DNA from 3 places in the Alistipes megaguti genome. Region 1 is predicted to be linked to each of the others. Evidence: riboswitches for the same ligand, from Rfam matches in the RefSeq annotation. Region 1 holds a riboswitch; each other region holds the start of a gene.
The links. A riboswitch is a leader RNA that binds a small molecule or an ion and turns the genes downstream of it on or off. The one in region 1 is predicted to bind cobalamin.
Positions count from the first base shown of each region.

Region 1 (7,847 bases):
TTTGTCGAGCGCTTGGCTCCCGAGTTGGATCGTATTATGTCGGGACGCAGTTGGCATCGTCCCTTTACCACGAAGCAGCAGCTCGCCACGTGGTGCCGGGAGAATCAGCCCTATTACAAAAAGCACATTCCGGGCGTTGTTGCCTATTTTGCCCGGAGGTATCGTTTACGTTGAAGCAGCAGGAGATGATTTACTACCATCGCTTTTATGTTGAGAGTCTATATCCCGAGAACCGGCGGAGGATTCTCCGCTGGTTGTTCAGTACTTTTAGCGTCTACTTGTGTGAAGCGACGCCTGCGGGTTACAAGGGGCGCTTCTACACGCAGGACGTCCGCTTCCCGAAAGCAGCTTTCCGTGATCTGACATTCAATCTTCGAGGTGACCACTCGTTATGTCTGTGGGTCATCTCATATGACCTGCACACGCTCTATCTTGAGCGGAATATCTATATCTATGGCAAATGGCTTCCCAAAAATAAATCGTACAAAGGCAGGAGTAACTCTACAGATTTTTCAGATATGTGGCCATTGTTACTTTCAGACACATTTATTGGAATACTACCCATAGTGCGTAAAATAGATATGATATTATTATCTCTTACCTGAGCATATTCAGGAAATTCCGATAGCTTTCGCAGGAAAAAAACTCGTTGACTAAATTCTCCCGGCTAATCCTTCAGACAACCTGAAGGGATCACCTTGACCCCATCGTCGCGTGTATAGGCCATGTTTCCTCCGGTCAATACGATCATCAGGTCCGGAAGCCGCAGCGGCATTTGTCTTTCTTGTTTATTCTGCCGTTCGACAAGGCCTTTTAGTTCGGGCAGGTGTTTTGCACCTTCGTCTATCTCCCTGCTGCCGAGTTTACACTCGATAAGCGCATATCTGCCGTCATCCAGCTGCAAAACCGCATCGGCTTCCAGGCCATACCGATACTGGTAGTAGGACAAATTCCCGCCTAATGCCTGTGAATATATTCTCAGGTCCCGGATGCACATGCATTCGTATATGAATCCGAACGTCTTCAGGTCGACCTCCAGACTTCGGGGTGATGCGCCCATCGCCGCGATGGCTATCGACGGATCGACGAAGCATCGTTTTTCCCCGCTTCTGATGACTGTCGCTGACCGAATGGCGGGATACCATGCCTCTATATCTTCAATAACGAAAAACCGTTTCAGCGCACTCGTATAGTCATCGAAAGTTTTCATGGAGGAGCCTTCCATCTCAACCGAGACATCTGCCAGTATGCTTGTTTTTTTCGCCAGTGTGCAAAGGTTGAGGGCGTATGAACGCATGATGAGCCGCGTCAAAGCAGGATTGCGCCGGATCTTATCCTCTTTCGAAATATCCTCGTTACAGATAACGTCCAGATAATCCTTTGCGATCAGCAACTTGGCCCGATTACTCATTTCGTCCAACGATGCAGGCCATCCGCCGCGGCAGGCTGCAAAAATAAGCTCCTCAATGGAGAGTTCCGAACTGAACCGTCTATATCAACAGTTCTTTCAACGATATCTTACCGTTCGACTCTTCGGATTCGTAAAGGCTCATCGGATACATGGACATTTTCGATATCCTGCCGGTTCCTGTATGCATGATCTCCGTATCGTCTATTATAGTTGATTCAGTCAGGATAAACTGCCCTTTTAACCCTCTTTCGTCCACGGCATTACGGACCGCATCCCACAATACGGGGGCAACCTGCCATTCGTCGACCAGTCGCGGCGTCTCTCCCTTGAGCAGAAGCGAGGGCTTGGTACGTTGCAGTGGCCAAATAACCTTCTCGGGTATCCGGATCTTGTAACTTGATTACACTCCGGGCGAATTGCGCTTCTTCCGTGTGTCGGAGCCTATGATGGCGGAAGGTTACAAAGCTGAATACGGGATATGGATTGCGATGGATAAATATCTGTATTGAAATGAGATATCGGATATTTACGGGTTGTGATAATTGGGAACTTGCATAAAATTCGCGGTTGCAGAAATTTTGAATGCTGAAAAAAAATATTATCTTTGCAGCCGATTGGTTCCGGATATGGCTCTTTCCGAGTCATGGGATTAAAAGGGAACCGGGTGGGAATCCCGGACAGACCCGCTGCTGTGAAGCTCCTTCAATCATCCGAAAAATCTGTACCACTGGTTTTTTACCGGGAAGGTTTCGGATGAGGAGTCAGTCAGAAGACCTGCCAATGTTTTATGGATTTAACCGTACTCGTGGATCGGTCGGTTGGATATTTATATAAATGTTTGGCAGGTATTATAGATTCTTGTTATTCTTCCTGATTTTTGCGGGGGAAGGTATTCCGGGCGGCGTACATGCGCAAGGGCGTTTGGATAGCCTTCAACATGTACAGGAAGTCGTTGTGACGGGCCATGTTATCCGCAGGGAAGTGATTCCCGTGCAGGAGCTCTCGGGCGAACGCCTCCAGCGGCTCAATTCGCACAACGTAGCCGACGCGCTGCGTTACTTCTCGGGCATCCAGATCAAGGACTACGGAGGCGTCGGCGGTTTGAAAACGGTGAACATCCGCAGCATGGGCACCAACCACGTCGGGGTCTTCTACGACGGTATCGAACTGGGCAACGCTCAGAACGGCACGGTCGATTTGGGGCGCTTCTCGCTCGACAACATGGAGTCGGTGACGCTCTACAATGGGCAGAAAAGCGCCGTGTTCCAGCCCGCCAAGGACTTCGGCTCCTCGGGTTCCATCTACCTGCAATCGCGCACGCCGCGGTTCGAAGCGGGCAAAACCCACCGTCTGAAAGCTTCGTTCAAGACCGGTTCGTTCGGCGTCGTCAATCCGGCGTTGCTCTGGGAGCAGAAACTCGGCGGGCAGGTGAACGGCTCGCTCAGTGCGGAATACCTCCGTTCGTCGGGCCGTTACAGGTTCACCTACCGTATGCAGGAGGGTTACGACACGACCGCCGTGCGGCGCAACGGCGACGTGAACGCCGTTCGGGCGGAGGGTGGTCTCTACGGCCGGATGAACCGCGGCTACTGGCGGGCGAAAGTCTATTTCTACAACTCGGAACGCGGATACCCCGGTGCTGTCGTCCGCAACAAGTTTTCGCACGAAGACCGCCAGTGGGACACCAATTTCTTCGTGCAAGGAGCCTTCAAAAAGGATTTCACCTCATGGTACAGCCTGATGGCCAATGCCAAGTACGCTTACGACTACCTGCACTATCTGGCCGATCCGAACAAGGACGAGTCGCTGATGTACACGAACAACCGCTACTACCAGCAGGAGGCGTACCTCTCCGCCGCCAACCGCTTCACGATCTTCCCGTGGTGGGAGGCGAACCTCTCGGTCGACTATCAGTTCAACCTGCTGGACGCCGACCTGCGCGACTTCGTCTATCCCCGCCGTCACACGATGCTGGCGGCCGCGGCCACGGCGTTCCGCTTCGACCGCGTGGAGGTGCAGGCGAGCCTGCTCGGCACGCTGGTTCGCGACCGCACCCGAGGCGAGACGGCTCCCGACAAACGGAAACTCACTCCGGCGGTCATCATCTCGTGGCGGCCGTTCGGAGGGGCGGACCTGAACCTGCGCGCCTTCTATAAGCGCATATTCCGTATGCCGACGCTCAACGACCTTTACTACACGTTCGTGGGCAATGCGAACCTCGACCCCGAATTCACCACCCAGTACAATGCGGGCTTCACCTACCGGAAGGAGTTCTCCCGCACGTGGCTGCGTGCGCTGGAAATGCAGGCCGACGTCTACTACAACGAGGTGGAGAACAAGATCGTGGCCACGCCTACGTCGAACTTCTTCCGCTGGACGATGGTCAATCTGGGCAAGGTGGAGATCCGAGGCGTCGATGTTGCCGTGCAGACGGAGTGGACCGCGGGGCGCGCCCTCTCGATGGTCGGCCGGCTGAACTACACCTACCAGCAAGCGCAGGACTTTACCGATTCAGGAAGCGAATTCTACGGCGGACAGATTCCCTACATCCCGTGGCACAGCGGTTCGGCGGTGCTGAATGCCGCATGGCGCACGTGGGAGGCGAGTTACAGCTTTATCTACACGGGCGAACGCTATTCGTCGCAGGCCAATATCCCCTGCAACTATCAGCTGCCGTGGTACACGAGCGACCTCTCGGTGGCGAAAAACTGGCGGCTGTGGGGCGGCGACCTGAAAACGACGCTCGAAGTGAACAATCTGTTCGACCAGCAATACGAAGTGGTGGTCTGCTACCCGATGCCGGGCATCAACTTCAGGCTGATCGTGCAATATACCTTTTAAGTCATTATGAATCTGCGAAAACGATATCGCGTTATAACTGTCGCACTCTTCGTCCTGCTGCTCGCCGGATGCCGGAAGGAGCTGCCGATGATCCGCTCCGAGGCGGAATTCGTCGCGCTGCCGACGAATCCGGAGCGCATCGAGGGATTCTTCCTCGTCAACGAGGGCAACATGGGCAGCAACAAGTGCACCGTTGACCACTTCGACTTCCGCACGGGCGGCTATCTGCGCAACATCTATCCGGAGCGCAACCCCGACGTGGTGAAGGAGCTGGGCGATGTGGGCAACGACATTGCCATCCACGACGGCCGCCTGTACGTCGTGGTGAACTGCTCGAACATGGTCGAGGTGATGGACGTCTACACGGCCCGACACATCGGCAGTGTGGACATCCCCAACTGCCGCTACATCGTCTTCGACGGAGACAGGGCCTACGTCAGTTCCTATGCCGGACCGGTGCAGATCGACCCCAACGCCCGTCCGGGCAAGGTCGTGGAGATCGATACACGGACGCTGCGCATCACCCGCGAGACGGTCGTGGGATACCAACCCGAAGAGATGGTCGTCGTGAACGGGCGGCTCTACGTGGCCAATTCGGGCGGCTACCGGTTCCCGAACTACGACCGCAGGGTGTCGGTCGTCGACCTCGGCACGTTCGAGGTCGTGAATACGATCGACGTGGCCATCAACCTGCACCGTATGGAAAAAGACCGTTACGGCCGTATCTACGTCAGCTCGCGCGGCGACTACTACGGCACGGGATCGGACATCTTCGTGATCGATGCGGCGACGGAGCAGGTCGTCGGCAACCTGGGAATCCCGGCCAGCGAGATGTGCATGGACGACGACCTGCTCTACACGATCAGCACCGAGTGGAACTACACGACGGGAAAGAACGAGGTCTCGTATGCCGTATACGACACTGCCGCGGACGAGCGTCGGCCGGGCAACTTCATCACCGACGGCTCCGAAAAGAAGATCGCCCTGCCCTACGGACTGGCTGTGAACCCCGAAACGAAGGAGATATTCGTGTGCGATGCGACCGACTACGTGACGCCGGGTTACCTCTACTGTTTCTCTCCCGAAGGAAAACTGCAATGGAAAGTCCGTACGGGCGACATCCCGGCGCATATCGTTTTTTCGGAATACGAATTTTATTGATACCTGAATTTTATGGAGACAATGGAAAAAATGTTGTTGAAACGCATGTATCCGGCACTGCTCGGCTCGGCGTTGCTCTTCGGCGTAACGGCCTGTAACGACGATGAGGGTTCCGATACGCCCTCTCCCGACGGGGTTTCGCCGTATGTGACGAAAGTCCTCGACTATCGTCCTGCCGTGGGGCAATTCACCAATACGATGCCCGAGTACGAGGAGGGCGACACGCAGGAGGATATGAACCGGAAAGTACTCGAAGCCATCAGGGACAACCGTCGGACGATGATCTCTCTGGGTGGTTACGGCGGCTATGTCGTCGTGGGATTCGACCACACGATCGAAAACAAACCGGGGCTGTGCGACTTCCGTGTGCTGGGGAACGCATTCAATGCCGGCGGGCATACGGAGTACGGCAGCAGTGAGCCGGGGATCATCCAGGTGGCCTACGACGCCAACGGCAACGGTCGCCCCGATGACGACGAATGGTATGAAATCGCCGGCAGCGCCCATCCGGGCGGCAGGGAAGCGTGGTTCGACGAACTGCAAGCTGCGGGCAACGACATCCGGACCGTTACGGACTATCGGATCACCTATTACCGTCCGGAGACGGAAACTCCCGCCGATGCGGAGAAGTATATCCGTTGGACGGACAGCGAAAACGGCAGCGGCTATATTGCGAAAAACGGATACCATGCACAGCCGTACTTTCCGCAATGGGTCGAGGGGAATGAACTGACGTTCGAGGGAACCCGGCTGCCTCAGAACGGACTCGACCTCTCCGGCGAAGGAAATAACTTCGCACTCTACAAATTCGCTTACGGTTATGCCGACAACGAAACGAACACGGCCGATGCGTCGGCCATCGACATCGGATGGGCCGTGGATGCCGAAGGCAATCCGGTCGACCTTCCGGGTGCGGATTTCATCCGTATTTACACGGGCGTCAATCAGCAGAACGGCTGGCTCGGAGAAAACTCTACGGAAGTCATGGGGGTTGAGGATCTGCACCTGTTGGAGATAAGCATCGAAAGTTCCACTTTGAAAAAATGATATTTAATTTAAATTGGAAAAGAAATGAAACGGAAATTGTTACTTTGGGGATTGCTGCTGACCTCCGTGCTGTGTACCACGAGTTGCAGCGATGACAAGGAGGAGGTGATTCCGTCCCCTGAATTCGAACTGACGCCCCGGACCGATGCCGATACGCCGCTATTCGTCGTCCCCGGGCAGTCGTTGGAGTTGACCTACTCGGCGACCAACGTTTCGTCGGTTTCGGCGGGGACGCTTCCCGAGGGATGGACGGTTACGATCGACGAAAGCGATCGAAGCATCGACATTACGGCAACGGAAGATGCCCAGACAAAAGCGACGCTGACCCTTACGGCAACCGGAGGCGGGACGGAAACGGTCTCGGCGACGGTCGACCTCTATTGCCTCAATGCCTTCGACGATCCTAACGGCGCCTTCGTGCTCAACGAAGGCAATATGACGACCGAAAACGGCTCGCTGATCTGGATCTCGCCCGAGGGTTACGTTTTCGACGACGCTTACAAGACGGTGAACGGCTCCGAGTTGGGCAATGTCGCGCAGGACATGGCCTTCCACGACGGCAAAATCTATGTCATTTCCCAGAACGGCGATGAGAATGCGGTCGGCACGAAATTCGAAAACGACGGGATGCTGGTAGTCATGGATGCCAAGACGCTGAAAAAGGTCGCCTCGTTCGGCAAGAAGCAGCTTTCGACGCTGGACTGGCCCACGCATATCGCCGTGCTCGACGAGCAGCATATCTACCTTCGCGACAAGGTCGGTATTTACAGGCTCGATATTTCCGACAAGGAAAATCCGACGCTGACGAAGATCGAAGGCTCGGATGGTGCCCCACAAACTCCGTTTGCCGTATTGAACGGCAAAATCTACTCATATAAGGCCTCTATGCTAGGGACGTATCTGTGGGAAATCGGCCCGGAAAAGGACGGGATCACCAAAATCAAATTGCCCTATGTCCCGAAGTACGACCTGAGCAATGTCTACGGTATCCGGAGTTCCGACGACGGTAAACTCTGGCTCTTTTCGTTCGGATTGGGAAACCTGGCTATCGGGAAAGTCGATCCTGCCGATCCCAATGGAATTGAACAGCGTCGTGTCGGAGAAGCGAAACTCAAGGATATCGGGGCATCGGGCGTAGCATTCGCCACTCACGGAGACGATTTCTACTATGCCGAGGGTACGACGATCTACCATCTGGATTTCTCCGTGATTCAGGAAGACCCCGACGATCAGGGAGGTACGGTAACGGTCAAAAAGCCGAGTGCGGCGTGGTTTGCGGACATCACGGGATTTGGCGACGACGATGCCAAAAGGCTTTACAACGGTCTGGCTGTACATCCTGCGACAGGCAACCTCTATGTCAATACCATCAAGGGCGTGGGCCCGT
Region 1 covers NZ_CALUHA010000003.1:9,798-17,644, forward strand. The annotation lists gene PUQ42_RS01335 (hypothetical protein) at 1-174, shown strand, start outside; gene PUQ42_RS10295 (DUF4143 domain-containing protein) at 668-1,393, opposite strand; gene PUQ42_RS10300 (hypothetical protein) at 1,491-1,691, opposite strand; cobalamin riboswitch at 2,010-2,207, shown strand; gene PUQ42_RS01345 (TonB-dependent receptor) at 2,246-4,252, shown strand; gene PUQ42_RS01350 (DUF5074 domain-containing protein) at 4,259-5,413, shown strand; gene PUQ42_RS01355 (PKD domain-containing protein) at 5,435-6,460, shown strand; gene PUQ42_RS01360 (DUF5074 domain-containing protein) at 6,485-7,847, shown strand, end outside.

Region 2 (7,847 bases), on a different contig from region 1:
CACGCCGCACACCTCGGTCGAGATTTCGCCCACGCCGTTGCCGGCCGTGCAGTTCACGCCGGTCTGGATGCGGATGAAGTCGATCTGCCGCAGGTCGACCGGATTTCCCTCCCCGTCGACGGCATTGGCGATGCGGAAGCGGTTCTTCGACCCGGCACCGTCGATCGTCGACGAATTGTCGGCGTATCCCCAGGCGAAGGACTGAATGTCGTAGATGCCGGTCTGCTCGTCGGGGACGACGTTGTCCGGAAGGCGGGTTCCCGTGTAGGTCAGCTCGCCGACCCAGGCCGGAATGTAGCTCTGCGTATGGATCGTGCGTTCGATCGTTCCGCTGCCGCCGCGGTTGTCCGTCCAGGCGACCGAACCGTCCTCCTGTGCGGTGTAGGTGACCTCGTAGCCGCGCGTGACCCGGGCCTCCTCGCTTCCCTTGAGTTCGTACCAGGTCTCGCCCGCGGGCGAACCGTCGCCGTTCGTGTCCTGCGCCACCGAGACGATGCCCGGCTCCGACGAACCGTTGAAGGAGTTGCCCGTGACGTAGAGGTCGTACTCCGCACCGCCCGAATTGGGCACCGGCTCGTCGAATCCCAGGATGATGTATCCGCCCCAGCCTCCGAGCGAGACAAATCCGTAGGTGACGGTTTCGGTGCCGGAGTCGGGCTCACCGCCCCGAGTCAGACGGGCCGAGGCGTAGGCGGCGGCCGCTTCGGGGGTGGTGATCGGCTCCTGCGGGAAGCCGGCCAGCGTGCTGTTGATGAACTGTCCCGGAGCCGGGGTGTATTCGAGAACCTTCGAGGTGGGGAACTCCTCGCGGACCGTGGTGATCGTCTCGCTCGAGTTGCAGGCCGTGGTCGCGATCAGGAGCCACGCGCCGTGTTTCAGGGATATCTTTTTCATGATCGGATGTTTGTCTGGTGGTTCAGAGTCGTTTGAAACAGAAGTTGCCGGGGATGACCCCCACGCGGAGCGTATCGACGGGCTGCCCTTCCGCCGTGAAGCGGTAGACGACGCCGTTCTGCACGTAGTCGATGGCGTCGGCGACGTAGACCTCGCCCGTGTCGGGATCGATCCCCAGCCCGTAGTAAAGCGTCCCGGCGTAGGGGAGGAAGGGCTCCGCCGGAAGACTTTCATCCTGCGTGGACATGCGCCATACGTCGCGGGCGATGAAGTAGAGGCGGTCGTTGGCCGCGTCGAGCGTCAGCCGCGACGGCGGACGGTCGGCCGGCAGTTCGAAGCGGCGCTCGACCTCGAGCGTCGCGGCGTCGATCCGCCACAGGGCCGGGGCCTCGCCTGACCGTCCGTCGGTGGCGGTCCAGAGCTTGCCGTGACGGTCCAGCACGAGCGAATTGGGCTGCCAGCCCACGGTCAGCGAGTCGACGAGCCGTTCGGTGCGGGTGTCGATGGCCAGGATCTTGTTGTCGTACGACCAGCAGTTGACCAGTACGCGGTCGCCCGAGAGGACCATCTGTTCGGTCGAGCGGTGGCCGTTCATGTCGATGCGCGAGCGGATGCGGTTGGTGCGCGGGTCGACGACCGTGATCCGCGGATCATAGAGGTCCGAGATGTAGGCCGTCTGCTCGTCGACGAAGAGGATCTGTCGCGGCGAGACCACCTCCTCGATGAGTCCTGTGATGCGGAACGTGTCGGGGTCGATGACGTAGATCACCCCCGAATTGTTGACCACGACATAGCCCTTTCCGTCGTGAAGGGTCATCGACTGAGCCACGTCGCCGAGTTTCATGCCGTTGGCGCGCAGGAAGACGGTGTTTTCGAGTCGTCGCGACTCGGGGTCGTAGTACGACAGCGAGGCGTTGTCCCACATGAAGTTGCCCTCGCAGGTGATGAAGAGGCCGCGGCCGCGGAGGTCGAACGCCTCTTCGGCCTGGGGCCCGTACTCCATGCAGGCGCCCGTGGAGAGGGCTCCCGTCAGGAGCAGAAGGCTCCGCAACAGCATATGTCGCAGTGCGTGTTTCATCCGTCCGGTTTGGTTTTTGAAGGCCCGAGCCCGAGCCCGGGCGGAGGGCGGCGTTCGGCGGAAGGGGTGAAGATTCGCGTCGAACCCCATTCACCGCGGGGTTTTCGGACCGGAATGCCGCGGCAGGTCTTCTGACTCGTTACCGGTCGGGCGCCTTCCCGCCCCGTGGGGCAGTGGCCGAGAGTGCCGGACCGTACACGTAACTTACAGCAGCGGGAACTGTTGCCGATTTGCACGGCATTCCCATTTAATCCCGGACGGTCGACTCCCGTCCCGGAACCGCAGCGCGACAAAAGTACGCTTTTTTCCGCGGAACACCATGCTGTTTTCGACAAAAAGGTTATCTTTGTGAAAAATAACCGGATGAAGTTGCTTGTTGTCGATCGTGTGAAGGGGTTTTCCGCCGAGTTGGAGGAGGCGTTTTGCCGGTTGCTCCCGCAACTCTCCCCGCGGCTTGCGGCGCCCCTCGAAGAGCGGGTACGGCAGATGCTGGCCCATCCCACAACGGCACTCTTTGTGGCTCGGGAGGCCGAGGCGCCAGAGGCCGCGATGGCGGCCGGGTCGACGACGCCGACCTGTGCGGATGATTCCGTTGCGCGCGGCCGGATCGTGGGCGTGCTGACGCTGGTGTGGTATGACGCACCGTCGGGGCGCAAGGCCTGGATCGAGGATGTGGTGGTCGACGCCGCGGCCCGCGGCTGCGGAGCCGGACACGCGCTGGTCGAGGCGGCGCAAGGCCTGGCCCGCGAGATCGGGGCGGAGCGGTTGATGCTTACCTCCAATCCCCGCCGTACGGCGGCACGGGCCCTCTACCGGAAATGTGGATTCAACGAGGCGGAGACTACGGTTTTCGTCTCCAACATGGATAAGGGATGAAAAAGTTTGCAAAGATTCTGACCACGATTGTGGTGGTCATTCTGGCGATCGCACTCATCGTGCCGTTCGCTCTGCGGGGCAAGATTGCCGACATTGTGAAGAAGGAAGCCAACGGGATGCTCACGGCCACGCTCGATTTCGAGGAACTCGACATCAGCCTGCTGCGCCACTTCCCCAACGCTTCGGTCGAGCTGAAGGGGCTGACGCTCGTCGGCGCCGAGGAGCCGTTCGTCGGCGACACGATCGTGGCCGCCCGGCGCATCTCGGTGGTGGTGAATCTCCTGTCGCTCTTCGGCGATGGCGGGTATGAGGTGACGAAGGTCATCCTGGCCGATCCGGCGCTGCACGCCCACAAGATGGCCGACGGCGCCGTCAACTGGGATGTGATGAAACCCTCCGAAGAGGAGCCGGCTGCCGAAGAGAAACCCTCCGAAGAGGGCGGCTCGTCGTTCCGCCTTTCGGTGCGCGACTTCCGCATCTCGGGAGCCGTGATCCGCTACGAGGATGATTCGACGCGGATGAGCTTCTCGACCGATCCGCTGTCGTTGCGCCTGCGCGGCGACATGTCGGCCGAACGCACGCAGCTCGATCTGCGTCTGAAGACCGAACGGACGAATTTCGTTTCGGGCGGTATTCCGCTGCTGAGCAATGCCGAGGCGGAGCTGGTGGCCGACATCGACGCCGATCTGAAGAACATGCACTTCACCTTCTCGAAGAATACCTTTCGGCTGAACGCCATCCAGGTGGGGCTTGACGGCTGGGTCGAGATGAAGGACGACGCCGTGGCCATGGCCCTCAAGGCCGGTTGTGACGGCGTGCAGTTCAAGGATGTGCTGTCGCTCATCCCGGCCTTCTATACGCGGGAGTTCAAGAATCTGACGGCCGGCGGCGAGTTGGATCTTTCGCTTTGGGCCCGTGGTGAGATGCGCGGCTCGCAGTTGCCGGCCTTCGAGTTGAAGACCTCGGTGCGCAACGGCAGCTTCCAGTATGCGTCGCTGCCGAAGGCCGTTACGGACATCAACCTCGAGGCGCGCATCGCCAATCCGGGCGGCGTGATGGACCGCACGGAGATCGACCTCTCGAAATTCGGCCTGCAGATGGCCGGCAACTCACTCGCGGCCACCTTCTATGCCACCAATCTGGCCAGCGACCCGACGTTCCGGGCCACGGCCGACGGCAAGATTGATCTGGGAGCCGTCAAGGAGGTCTATCCGCTGGAGAAGGGGATTGAACTCGAGGGTGTCATTACGGCCGACGTACAGCTCTCGGGCCGCATGTCCGACATCGAGAAGAACCGTTACGAGTCGCTGGGCGCCAAGGGAACGTTCGTGCTCGAGCAATTGGGACTGACGCTCGAAAACCTGCCGCCGATTCAGATCCGTCGGGCCGCGGCAACGATCACCCCGGCGGCGATGACCCTCGGCGAATTCGGCCTGACGGTCGGACGCAGCGATCTGTCGGCCAACGGCCAGCTGAGCGGTTATCTGGGTTATCTGCTGCGCGGCGAGGAGCTTTCGGGACGTCTCTACGTGAAGTCCGAATTGTTGGATCTGAACGAGATCATGGCGGCGCTTCCGGGCAGCGAGTCGGACGATGCCGCCGCCGAGGAGGAGGTTGCGGAGGAGGTGGCCGAGGCTGCCGATACGACGGCTTCCGCCCTGGAGATTCCGCGCAACCTGCGTCTGTCGCTCAATACCGATCTGAAGAAGGTCCTCTTCCAGAAGATGACCATCGAAAACATCACGGGCGAGATGAGCATGGCCGACGGTACGTTGTCGCTCGACGGCCTGCGGCTGGGCATCTTCGGAGGCAAGGCCTCGGCCTCGGGAAGCTACTCGACGGCCTCCGATCCGAAGCGTCCGGCCCTGAAGCTCAAGGCCGACTTTGCGAATGCCTCGTTTCAGCGTACGTTCGAGGAGCTGGAGATGGTCAAGCAGTTAGTGCCGATCTTCGAGAAGACGGGCGGCAACTATTCGCTGTCGCTCGATCTGGCCACGGCTCTTGATGCGGCTATGTCGCCCGACCTCGCTACGCTCAACGCCTCGGGCGAGATCCGCTCGGAGAATATCAATATCCAGAACATCAAGGCTTTCGAGGCGATGGCCGATGCGCTGGGCAACGATAAACTGCGCAAGATCGAGGCCAAGGATGTGAAGATCCGCTTCGAGATCCGCGACGGCCGGGTGAACACTTCGCCCTTCGATCTGAAGATCGGCGACGTAAACGTCAACCTTTCGGGTTCGACGGGGCTCGACCAGACGATCGACTACCAGGCCAAGGTGGCCATTCCGGGCGGCGGTGTGCTGCAGAACGTGGCCGTGAATATCGGGGGAACGTTCACCTCGCCGAAGATCACGCTCGGGGTGAAGGAGGCGGTTCAGGAGGCCGTAACCAACGTGGTCAACGAGCAGATCCAGAAGCTGACGGGCAGCGAATCGCTCTCGGAGGAGATTGCCAAGCAGGCTGAGAATCTGCGTCAGGAGGCCCGCAACGCGGGACAAAAGCTGATCGAGGTGGCCCAGCAGCAGAGCGACAAACTGGTCGAGGAGGCCTCGAAGAAGGGGGCGCTGGCCAAACTGGCGGCCAAGAAGGCCGGCGACAAGCTGGTCGAGGAGGCTGAGAAGCAGGCCGAGAAACTCACGGCCGAGGCCGAGAAGCAGATCGAGAAACTCACGGCCGGCAAACAATAGAGCGCCCGGTCGAAAGTCCGATACGACAAGGGGTGCTGACACAATGGTCAGCACCCCTTTTTTGTCGGATGGTCGGGCCGGCCTTATCGCCGGATGTAGGTCTGCAGCACCTCGACATACTCCGCGAAGGCGTCGCGTCCGGCGTCGGTGATGCGGCATACGGTACAGGGCATCTTGCCCCGGAAGGTCTTCTCCACGTCGATGTACCCTGCCCGGGCCAGTTTGTCGAGCTGCACGGAGAGATTGCCGGCCGTGGCGCCGGTCTGTTGTCGGAGAAAGGTGAAGTCGGCGCTTTCGACCCCGATGAGGACCGACATGACGGCCAGCCTCAGTTCCGAATGCAGTAGCGGATTCAACTCTCGGAACATGGTGTTATTTTTCGTGACGGGTCCGGTAGTTGATGATGTGGCCCGGGACGACCATCATCCCGACGAAAAGCAGGGCGAAGAGCAGGATCTCGTTGCTCATCATCGTCGTATCGATCTCTGTGGTGCGGGCCAGTTGTCCGAGCCGGAAGTCGTACAGTGCGAAGAGCACCGAGCCGGCCATGCCGAAGAATCCGGCTGCGGTGTAGACCTTCGAGCGGACGATCAGCCCGGTCGAGGCGGTGCCGACCGACATCGTGAGGGTGATCAGGGCGAAGAGGCTTGGGCGGTAGCTCCAGCCGTGGAGGAAACTGAAGAGGAAGATCGGAATGAGGGTCAGCGAGCAGACCCTCCACAGCGAGTGGATGATGCGGTCGATCTCGGTGCGGGGCTCTGAACTCTTTTTTTCGGGGAAGAGACGCATCAGCAGGCAGCCGATGACCGGAATGAGGAACCACGTCAGGCTCCATGCCGGGTCGGCACCGGCGATGTTGAGGGCGTAGTTGAGCAGCGATACGGCTACGGTCGTGTAGCCCCAGATGAGGAACGGGCGTCCCGAGTGGCGTTCGAGTCGTTGGCGGGTGCTGCGGATCATGCGCGTGATGAGTTCGAGACTCTGCTGCGCGTCGAGTTGTTTTTCGTCCATGTCGGTTGTTTTTTGAGGGTTTTCGGGGGTGAATGAACCGCGGAAGTCGACCGTGTATCGGTGCGGCAATCCGTGGCGGGAGTTTTCGTGCGGCGGCGTTTTGTGAGCGGCTACTCCTTTTCGTCGCCGAAGAGGTAGAAGAGCAGCGCGAGCAGCAGTTGCAGTCCCCATCCGGCGATGACCCACAATACCCACCAGTAGTGGGGTGAGGTCAGCCGGTTGACGACGGCCAGAAAGGCGCAGGTTACGGCTCAGACAATGACCTGTCGGGCAAATCCCCGGGCAAAATGGCGGCGTGCGGTCGCTCTCCCGGCGGTGGCCTCTTCCCTGGTGTGGATCTCCCTTTGCTGAGTCTCCGTGTGGTTGCAGGTTTTCATGGTCTTGTGTTTTTGGGGTGTTTCTGACGCCCCGACTTCTCGGGACGGAATCTTTTTCCTCTCTCCTTTGTTTGCAAATATAAAGTAGTTTATTTTATAAACCAAATTTTCGTACTGAAATTTTCGAACAGTTCGATCGAGAGTCCGTGTAAACAACAAGAAGACGATGCAGGAGTGGCGGAGAGCCGATTGAGCCGGGTGCGGCCGAACGGATGGCTGGACCGATTGGGGAGTCCGGCCCGGTTGTGACGGACGAGGCCTGCCGCTACACCTCGAACCGATACCCATCGGCCAGCAGCGGCTGCCACTCGGGGTGGCGACGGATATAGTGGACGATGTACGAACACTCGGGGATGATCCGATCGCCCCGCCGGCGGAACTCCTCCAGCGTCGCCTCGACCAGCTGACGGGCGATGCCTTGTCCTTCGAAGGCCGCCGGCACCTCGGTGTGGGTCAGGCGGTAGCCTCGCGGCGTCGCCTCGTAGTCGATCAGGGCCCGGGCGCCGTTGCCCAGGTCGAATTCATAGCGGCTCGCGGCCCTGTTGTGGATCAGTGGATAGCGTTTTTCCATCTTTTTTCGGTTTTGGATGCTCCGGAACAGATCAAATTCGGTTCCGAAATCGTATTTTTGTCTTCCGTATGGAACGGATTTCCGATTTGCTGCTCGACTGGTACGCCCGCGAAGGGCGCGATCTGCCGTGGCGCCGCACGCACGATCCCTACCGCATCTGGCTCTCGGAGGTGATCCTCCAGCAGACCCGCGTGGCGCAGGGCATGGCCTACTACGAACGCTTCACGGCGCGTTTTCCGGATGTCGCCTCGCTGGCCGCCGCCTCCGAGGACGAGGTGCTGCGTCTCTGGCAGGGGCTCGGCTATTACAGCCGTGCACGTAACCTGCTGGCGGCGGCCCGTGAGGTGGTC
Region 2 covers NZ_CALUHA010000014.1:27,969-35,815, forward strand. The annotation lists gene PUQ42_RS05295 (hypothetical protein) at 1-894, opposite strand, end outside; gene PUQ42_RS05300 (YncE family protein) at 917-1,972, opposite strand; cobalamin riboswitch at 2,077-2,271, opposite strand; gene PUQ42_RS05305 (GNAT family N-acetyltransferase) at 2,336-2,848, shown strand; gene PUQ42_RS05310 (AsmA family protein) at 2,845-5,538, shown strand; gene PUQ42_RS05315 (winged helix-turn-helix domain-containing protein) at 5,622-5,906, opposite strand; gene PUQ42_RS05320 (hypothetical protein) at 5,911-6,549, opposite strand; gene PUQ42_RS10345 (hypothetical protein) at 6,660-6,782, opposite strand; gene PUQ42_RS05330 (GNAT family N-acetyltransferase) at 7,192-7,497, opposite strand; gene mutY (A/G-specific adenine glycosylase) at 7,566-7,847, shown strand, end outside.
Region 2: another riboswitch for cobalamin. It lies ahead of PUQ42_RS05300 (YncE family protein); the one in region 1 lies ahead of PUQ42_RS01345 (TonB-dependent receptor).

Region 3 (7,847 bases), on a different contig from region 1:
AAACGCGCTCGGGAATCGGGGATTTGTCCCGCTTCGTGCCGTCGGGGCCTCCCGTGGTCATCACGGAGCCGTCGGACCGTTGAGCGGCGAAGTCCTTTGTTCGGAGCGAACGGATGTCGGGAAAATCGTACCTTTAACCTTTATGACTGATTTTGCAACATCTAAATATGAACAAGTTACGAGCATTTATTTTTCTAATTGGGAAGATGAAATGCCGGATGTAATGTTTTTTTCATCTACTTATGAAGCTCCTGAAGTAGCAAAACAAGTTCTTGACAAAGTTAGATTTAACTGGATTCCCCTTGTCAACGATACCCAATTTAAGAAATTTATAGGCAACAACGGCTATTCGCTTACTATTGTGGTGGACAAATCTGGCAAAATTGCCGCTTTTGAGTATGGCACTTCTCCTGAGCAAAGAGAATCTCTGAAAAATAAAATCTCGGGACTTCGATAAACGTCTTCATAGTATAATTGCTCCATAACCTTGGCGTAATGCCACAAATTATGGAGCAATTATTTTACATCTGATTGATATTTTACTTGATCAGATCATTGTACTGCGTCTCGCTCAGCGGAATGACCCAAACCCAGTCATTAGTTCCATTATCGTTGGGCCCTACCGTCACGGCAAAGTTCCGACCAAACGTTCCAGGACACTCGGCACCCGAAGTGTTGTCGGCATAGGTCTTGCGCGAGATGGAGGCTCCCAACCGCTTCAGATCAAACCAGGAAAAACCTTCGCCCCACAACTCCATACGCCGTGTAAGCAGAATCTCGTCGATCAGCTCCTGCCCCGAGGCTGCAGTTTGCGTATAGGCATCATCGCGGGCGGAGTTGACCGTGTAGAGCAGATTTCGAGCCGTTGACTCATCCGGAGTCTGCTGCTTGCAGAGCGCCTCGGTCTCGATGAGATACATCTCGGCGGCACGCATGAAACACATCTGCGAAACACCCGGGAGATCGAAGCAGGCGAATTTCAGCTGATTGTAGATAGAGGGCCGAATGGGATAAGATCCCGTCGTATTGATCGCCGCGGCGACTCCCGGCACAGACTGCATATACTTGATCATTTTCGCACTCAAGTCAGAAGATGCCCAAGCGTATGAGTTTACAGTCTGCCCATAGACAAAGCGGTCTTCCGGGAAGAGATGCAACCTTTAATCGGGATGCCGGACGTTCCGGTGTTTCCGTAAGAGGGGAGCCTGTAAGCGGCATCCGGGAGAGCGGATTTCCGTTTTCCGGAACAGCCCGGAAGAAAAATGCCGGCCGATGGTGAATCGGCCGGCATTTTTCTTGCGATTGGCATCCTCCCGCTTGAAACGGATCGGGTTATATTTCGGAGAAGAGGTTGAACTGGTGCAGCAGCGTGAAGGCGAAGAATCCGCCGATGATTGCGCAGAGAAGTCCCAGCAATCCGTTGAGGACGCGCGGGGAGGGTTTTGCGGGCTGGTTTTCGAGGCTTTGGATGTATTCGCGGAAGAAGAGATAGAGCGCCGGGACGACGCTGCAGGCCATCAGATAGTCCTCCGGGATGCCGAAGAAGTAGACCTTCGAGAGGCCGATCAGTGCCCAGTGGCAGAGGAACATGGCCAGGACAATGTTGATGCGCTCGGAGAAGGCCAGCATCACGCCGATGGTGAAGACCGCCACCGAGCAGGGCATCACCGGCGAGGTGATCTCCGGGAAGGTGCGTCCCAGGGCCAGCGAGCAGAGCGGATAGAGGAACGGCATGACGAAGAGCACCCGGGCAAAGCGGGCATGGTGGCCGGTTCGAGCCAGCGAGGCGTGTTTGACGATGAGGTCGTAGAGCCAGATGCACCCCATGATGGCCCAGAACAGCGCCTGGGGGCTGTGATACTGGCGCGGCTCGCAGTAGACGAGGAAGTAGACCCCGGCGATCCAGAAGTTGAGCAGCGCCATGTAGAGCTTCATGGCGATCCGCACGCCGCGCGACGGACGACGGACGAGCAGCGTCGTGAGCAGCACTCCGATGCCGGTCAGCACCAGTTGTGCGGGCCATGTCGCAGCGTTATAGGCGGCTATCGTACTCCAGAAGGTCTCCATCGGTTCGTGCTATTGCGGATTGTTTATCGGGGCGTCGGATTCCCCGGTTGTCTCGTTGCTGACGCTCCCCGTCGTTTTTGCCCGCTCTTCCTTGTTGGCTGCGGAATCCTTCCGGGGCGCAGGAGCGTCGCCGTCCGGTTCCGCGGCGCTCCGTCCGGCCCGGCGCCGGCGCGTGAGCGAGAAGGCCTCCCGCTTGAAGACGAAGATCGGCAGCGTGGCCCCGGCGGCCAGCAGCGCGATGACGCTCAGCGAGACCGTGGCGTTCAGAAAGAAGAGCTGCATGTATTGCATGCCCTGCCCCGGGTCGTTGAGCGACTGCAGGAACATGATCAGCGAAAAGACGGTTTTGTAGGCGTAGATACCCGGGACCATGGGCAGCAACGCCGGGATGTACAACACCGTCATCGGGCAGCGGACACCGCATCCGAGCCAGAGGCTTCCGAATCCGATGACCATCGCGGCACAGAGCGAGGCCGAGGCGATGTCGATATCGGCATAGTTCATCAGACAGTAGCGCAGGGCGTGGCCCACGGCGGCCAGCAGGGCAATGCGCGGGAAGGCGCGCATCGGCGGATCGGAGATGGCGCCGAATCCGATGGCGGCCACGGCTGCGAAGAGCCCGTCGAGCAGGATGTCCACGGCGATCATAGCAGCGAGTCTTTAACCATGAGCAGGGTGGCAGCCAGGCCGATGGCGATGCAGATGATGAGCAGCAGGGCGTTGATCAGGCGGCTGCATCCGATCAGGATGTGCCCTTCGACGATGTCGATCACGCCGTTGATCAGGGGGACGCCGGGAACGAGGAACAGCACGCTTGTGGCGAGGGCCGTTTCGGCCGTGCAGTCGAATCGCAGGGCTGACGAAGCGCAGAGCGAGGCCATGAATGCCGCGACGATGAAGATCAGGAAGTGGTTGACGCCGTGGGCCTGCATGCGCTGTTTGGCGGCATAGCCGACCAGCGTCGAGGTGAAGACGATGGCCATGGCCGTCCAGTCGCCGCCGAACAGGCGGCAGAACGAGGCGTTGGCCAGCCCCACGGTCAGCAGCACGAAGATCGGGTCGATCAACGGTTTGGCGGTCAGTTCGTCGTAGCGGCGGCGGATTTCGGCCAGCGGCAGCCGTTCGTCGAGGGCGTCCCAGCTCAGGGCGCTCAGGTCGGAGTTGCGTTCGAAGCTGATCGGCAGCGAGGGAATGCGCACCACGCGGGTGATGGCCTCGCCCGACTCGTCGTCGCGCACCGTGAGGATCGTGCTGCGCTGGAAGCTCGACAACTGGACGTCGACCCCCAACGAACGGCCGATGCGCTGAGAGTTGCGGATGGCGCGGGAGGTGTGGACTCCCGACCCGAGCAGATAGGTCGCATATTCGGCGATAAAGTCGAGGATTTCGGTCAGTTCGTGCCTGGTTTTCATGATAATCGCAAAAATAATCTTTTTCGGATAATTCTGTTCGTTTGATACGAAAAAAATGCCGCCTCATCCCGTTGCGGGGGAGAGGCGGCAGTCGGGGCGTTCTTCGGGAGCCGGAAGGGGTCGTATGGCAGACGACACGCGGGGTTACTCATCTAATCTCTAATCTCGTAAGGTTTCTCCGGCTCCCGGGAACGTCAGGCGGTATGTCGTCGGAATCGTGCGGTGATGTCGGTCATCCCTCCGCAGCGATCGACGCGGTAGAGTCGCTGGTTGGTGGTCGGGGCGTTGAGCGGGCCGCAGCGTTCGATCCAGGGGCCGAGCTTCACGTAGTCGAATACCTCGGGGGCCACCCCTTCGGGCAGCCGTTCGCGCCCCGAGTACCAGCCCACGCGCAGCGCGGGCCACGTGCGGCGCACCCATGCGGCCAGCCGGGCCACCTCGAGCGGTGCGGCATCGCCGCCCATGAAGCAGAGGCAGGTGACCGAGTGTCCGTAGCGGTCGAGCAGCGCCGCGAGCTCCCGCTCGTCGAGCCGTTGCCCCGCATCGCGTTGCAGGTGGGGGCTGTGGCATCCCGGGCAGCGGTTCGGGCAGCCGGTGAGGTTGACGGCCAGCGTCGTCTCGTCGGGGATCTCCGCGAAGACGATGTCGAAGTTATGATAGCGGAGCATCGGTCTGCGGTTTATGGGCGTAGAAGCGGCGCGAGGCCTCCTGCTGGCGGGCCGCCGAGAAGTTCGAGACGCGTTTCATGTAGCCGATCACGCGCGTGAGGTAGTCCAGATCGGTCGAGTGGCACTCGGGGCACGTGTGCAGGTAGCGCTTGTCGATGTGCCCGCAGTGGTTGCAGACCGTGTTCGGGATGTTGAACGTGAAGTAGTTGCACCCCTCGCGGGCCGCCACGCGCAGCAGCTGCCGGTACTGCTCCTGCGAGAGATGATCCTCCAGATTGAGGTGCAGGGCCGAACCGCCGGTCAGGTGGTCGATGTAGCGGTGACCGTGGAGGCGGAACTTGTCGACGATGTTCAGCGACGGATCCTCCACGACGTAGAAGTACGAGTTGTAGCAGTCGCGCGGCACGGCGTATCCGTCCTCGCGGTCCCACTTGGCGTGCTTCACGCCGACGTTTTCGGCCGGGATCATCTCGCAGTTGAACATCAGCTCCTTCGTGCGGTACTTGCGGTTGCAGCGCTCGATGAGCCCCAGCACCTCCTCGACGAACGAGGCGTAGCGGTCGTTGTCCGAGATCTCCAGCCCGAGGAACTCGGCCGCCTCGACCAGTCCGTTGACGCCGACGGTCAGATACTGCCGCGAGAGGTTGATGTAGCCGGCATCGAACAGCGGCAGCATCCCCTTTGCCTGCAGCGTCTTGAGGTTTTCGTTGTAGGCCGTCTGGACCTTGTGCACCAGGTCGACCACCTCTTCGAGGAACTTCAGGTAGTGCATGCCGTTGCGCGCGGCGTACTGGATGCAGCGGTTGAGGTTGACGGTCAGCACGCTCTTCGAGCCGGTCGAGACGCCCCCGGCGCCGAGCGTGTAGCTGAAGCCGTTGTCCTGGATTTCGTTGCGCAGGCGGCAGCACGACGAGAGCGAATCGGCGTTGTCGCTCAGGTAGGTGAAGAACGAGTGGCCCTCGGCATACATCTGCGCCGTGAAGTCGCCCCACTCGGGATCCATCACGTCGCCCTCCTTCGAGAGCAGGGCCATCGTCTCGACCGGGAAGGTCAGTACGGTCTTCGTGCGCTCGCGGTTGAACCACCGCATGAAGCGCTTCTGCAGCCACGAGAGCGACTCCCAGTGGGGTGCCGATCCGTCCGGGAAGCGGAATTCGCCGAACAGCGACTCGAAGTAGCAGCGGTCGTAGTAGGCGATGTTCCAGAAGACGGCCTGGAAGTTGCGCGCCCCGGTGGGCTGGTTGATCGAGTAGACGATCTGCTCGAAGCAGTCGGTGATGACCTTGTCCAGTGTGCGGTGCTTGCGCGAGAGGTCGACCACCTCGTCGGCCCGCGTGTAGTAGTCCTCGCCGTACTCCTGCTCGATGAAGTAGTTCATGTACATGAGGAACTCGGGGGTGGCGCAGGCCCCCGACAGCATCGACGAGACGATGAAGACCATGTTGACGAATCCGCCGCAGAACGACTTGAGGTTGGTCGGGCGCGTCGAGTTGCCGCCGATGGAGATCGTGCCGCCGAGCAACCACGGATACATCGTGATCGAGGCGCAGTAGTTGGCCATCGACGTCTCGTCGTTCTTGTAGATGAAGTGGTTGTTCAGCAGGTGGAGGTACTTGTCGGCCAGCTCCCGGCCGTACATTTCACGGATGCGGTCGGTGAGCAGGCGGCGGTTCAGGCGGATGAAGTTCTGCTTGGGCAGCTCGCCGATCAGCGTGGCGATGTTCTTGTTCTCGACGTTGGCGTTGGCGTCGAATTTCGACCCCGTGGCGGGGTTCGAGGCGGCGCAGTAGTCGGTCAGGAAGCGGAGCTTTTCGCGCTCCTCGCGGTCTTCGGTGTGGCGCTGGCGGTAGAGCATGTAGCTCTTGGCCACGGCGAAGTAGCGCTCGGCCATCAGGGCCACCTCGACCTGGTTCTGAATCTCCTCGACGGACATACCGTCGGCGACGTGCACGCGGCTCAATACCGACGTGAGGTCGTCGTCCGTAGCATACCCGCCCACCGAGAGGAAGGCCTTGCTGACGGCCCGTTTGATCTTCTCGACGGAGAACGCCTCGCGTTTCCCGTCGCGCTTGACAATGCAGAGTTCCGAAATGCCCATACTGGTTCCGTAGTTAAAAGGTTGTGCCATCGCTTCCGGCCGACGGTCGACGCCCCGGGCACGTTGCGGACCAAACGGCCCGAAGACGATGCGCGGCAGCCGCCTTGTCGGCGTCCGGAGTCGTATGTATTATAAAAAGTGTAAAAAAATGTTGCGGCGTCGTCCCACGTCCCGAGGACTACGGCCTGTCCGGCAAGGCAGGTCTTCTGACTCGCTCCCGCCGCACGCCTTCCCGTTCCTGCCGGAACAGTGGCAAAGAGTGTGCAGCCTTTTGCGGAGCTTACAGCTACGGGCATAGTCCCTGATTTGCACAGGAGTTCCCTTTTGATCCCGGGCCGGCAGCCGCCGGCTGGGAACCTTGCTCGGGAACAAAGATAGGAATTGTTGCGGGGTTTGCAAACGCCGGAGGCTTTTTTTAATGAACAATGTATCAACATCGACGCAATCCCGAGAAAAATTCCTACCTTTGCCGCGGTATGAAAGCATCGCTCAAAACGGGATATGCCGCGTGGGGACCCGACACGCTGGTCCTCTTCTGGCTCGGCGTCTGGTGGGTGTGCAACCTCCTGCAGGCGGGGTTCTCCCAGCTGGCCAACGACGAGGCCTACTACCACATGTTCGCCGAACACCTGGCATGGGGCTATTTCGACCATCCGCCCATGACGGCACTGCTGGTCTGGCTGGGCGAACACCTCGCCGGCGGTGAACTGGGCGTGCGCCTCTTCTTCACGCTGCTGCAGCCGCTCTATCTTTGGGTGCTGTGGCGGCTGATCCGCCCGGCGGATGCCTCGCGCCGTGACGCCGCATTGTACTGCATGGTTGCCGCCTCGACGCTCATGCTGCAGCTCTACGGCTTTATCGCCGTGCCCGACGGTCCGCTGCTCTTCACGACGGCGCTCTTCCTCGGGGCCTTCCGCCGCTTCACCGAGGAGCGGCGCGGCGCCTGGCTGTGGCTGGGGGTGACGATGGCGCTGATGGCCTACAGCAAGTACCACGGGGCGCTGGTCGTTCTCTTCGCCCTGGCGGTGACGCCCCGCCGGCTCTTCCTCCGTCCGGGACTCTATCTGGCCGGTGCCGTGGCCCTGCTGCTGCTCGTGCCGCATCTGCTGTGGCAATATCACCACGACTGGGCTTCGTTCGCCTACCACCTCTCGGGCCGCAATGCCGTCTTCCGCGTGAGCTACGTGACGGATTTCCTCGTCAACATGCTCGTGGTCTTCAACCCCTTCTTCGTGCCGCTCTGGGTCCAGGCCTGGCGCAAGACCCGCTGTCGGACGCCCTTCGAACGTCTGCTGCGGCTGCTGCCCGTGGGTTTCATCGGCTTCTTCCTGCTCTCGTCGCTGCGCGGATACGTCCAGCCGCAGTGGGTCATCGTCTCGACGTTCGGGCTCCTGTGGCTGCTGTTCGACTATGCGCGTCGCCACCCGCGCACGCGTCGCTACGTCATGCGGGCCGGCGGCGTCACGCTGGTGCTGGTCGTCGTCGTGCGGCTGGTGATGATCTTCAACCCGACCGATCTGCGCTTCGAGGTCTTCCACAACCCCGAAAGCTACGGCACCATTGCCCGCGAGGCGCACGGCCGTCCCGTGATCTTCTGCGACG
Region 3 covers NZ_CALUHA010000014.1:14,225-22,071, forward strand. The annotation lists gene PUQ42_RS05225 (M64 family metallopeptidase) at 1-83, shown strand, start outside; gene PUQ42_RS05230 (TlpA family protein disulfide reductase) at 143-457, shown strand; gene PUQ42_RS05235 (RagB/SusD family nutrient uptake outer membrane protein) at 540-1,061, opposite strand; gene PUQ42_RS05240 (DUF6064 family protein) at 1,333-2,067, opposite strand; partial or broken gene PUQ42_RS05245 (threonine/serine exporter family protein) at 2,236-2,715, opposite strand; gene PUQ42_RS05250 (threonine/serine exporter family protein) at 2,712-3,479, opposite strand; gene nrdG (anaerobic ribonucleoside-triphosphate reductase activating protein) at 3,674-4,147, opposite strand; gene nrdD (anaerobic ribonucleoside-triphosphate reductase) at 4,131-6,245, opposite strand; cobalamin riboswitch at 6,425-6,621, opposite strand; gene PUQ42_RS05265 (ArnT family glycosyltransferase) at 6,722-7,847, shown strand, end outside.
Region 3: another riboswitch for cobalamin. It lies ahead of nrdD (anaerobic ribonucleoside-triphosphate reductase); the one in region 1 lies ahead of PUQ42_RS01345 (TonB-dependent receptor).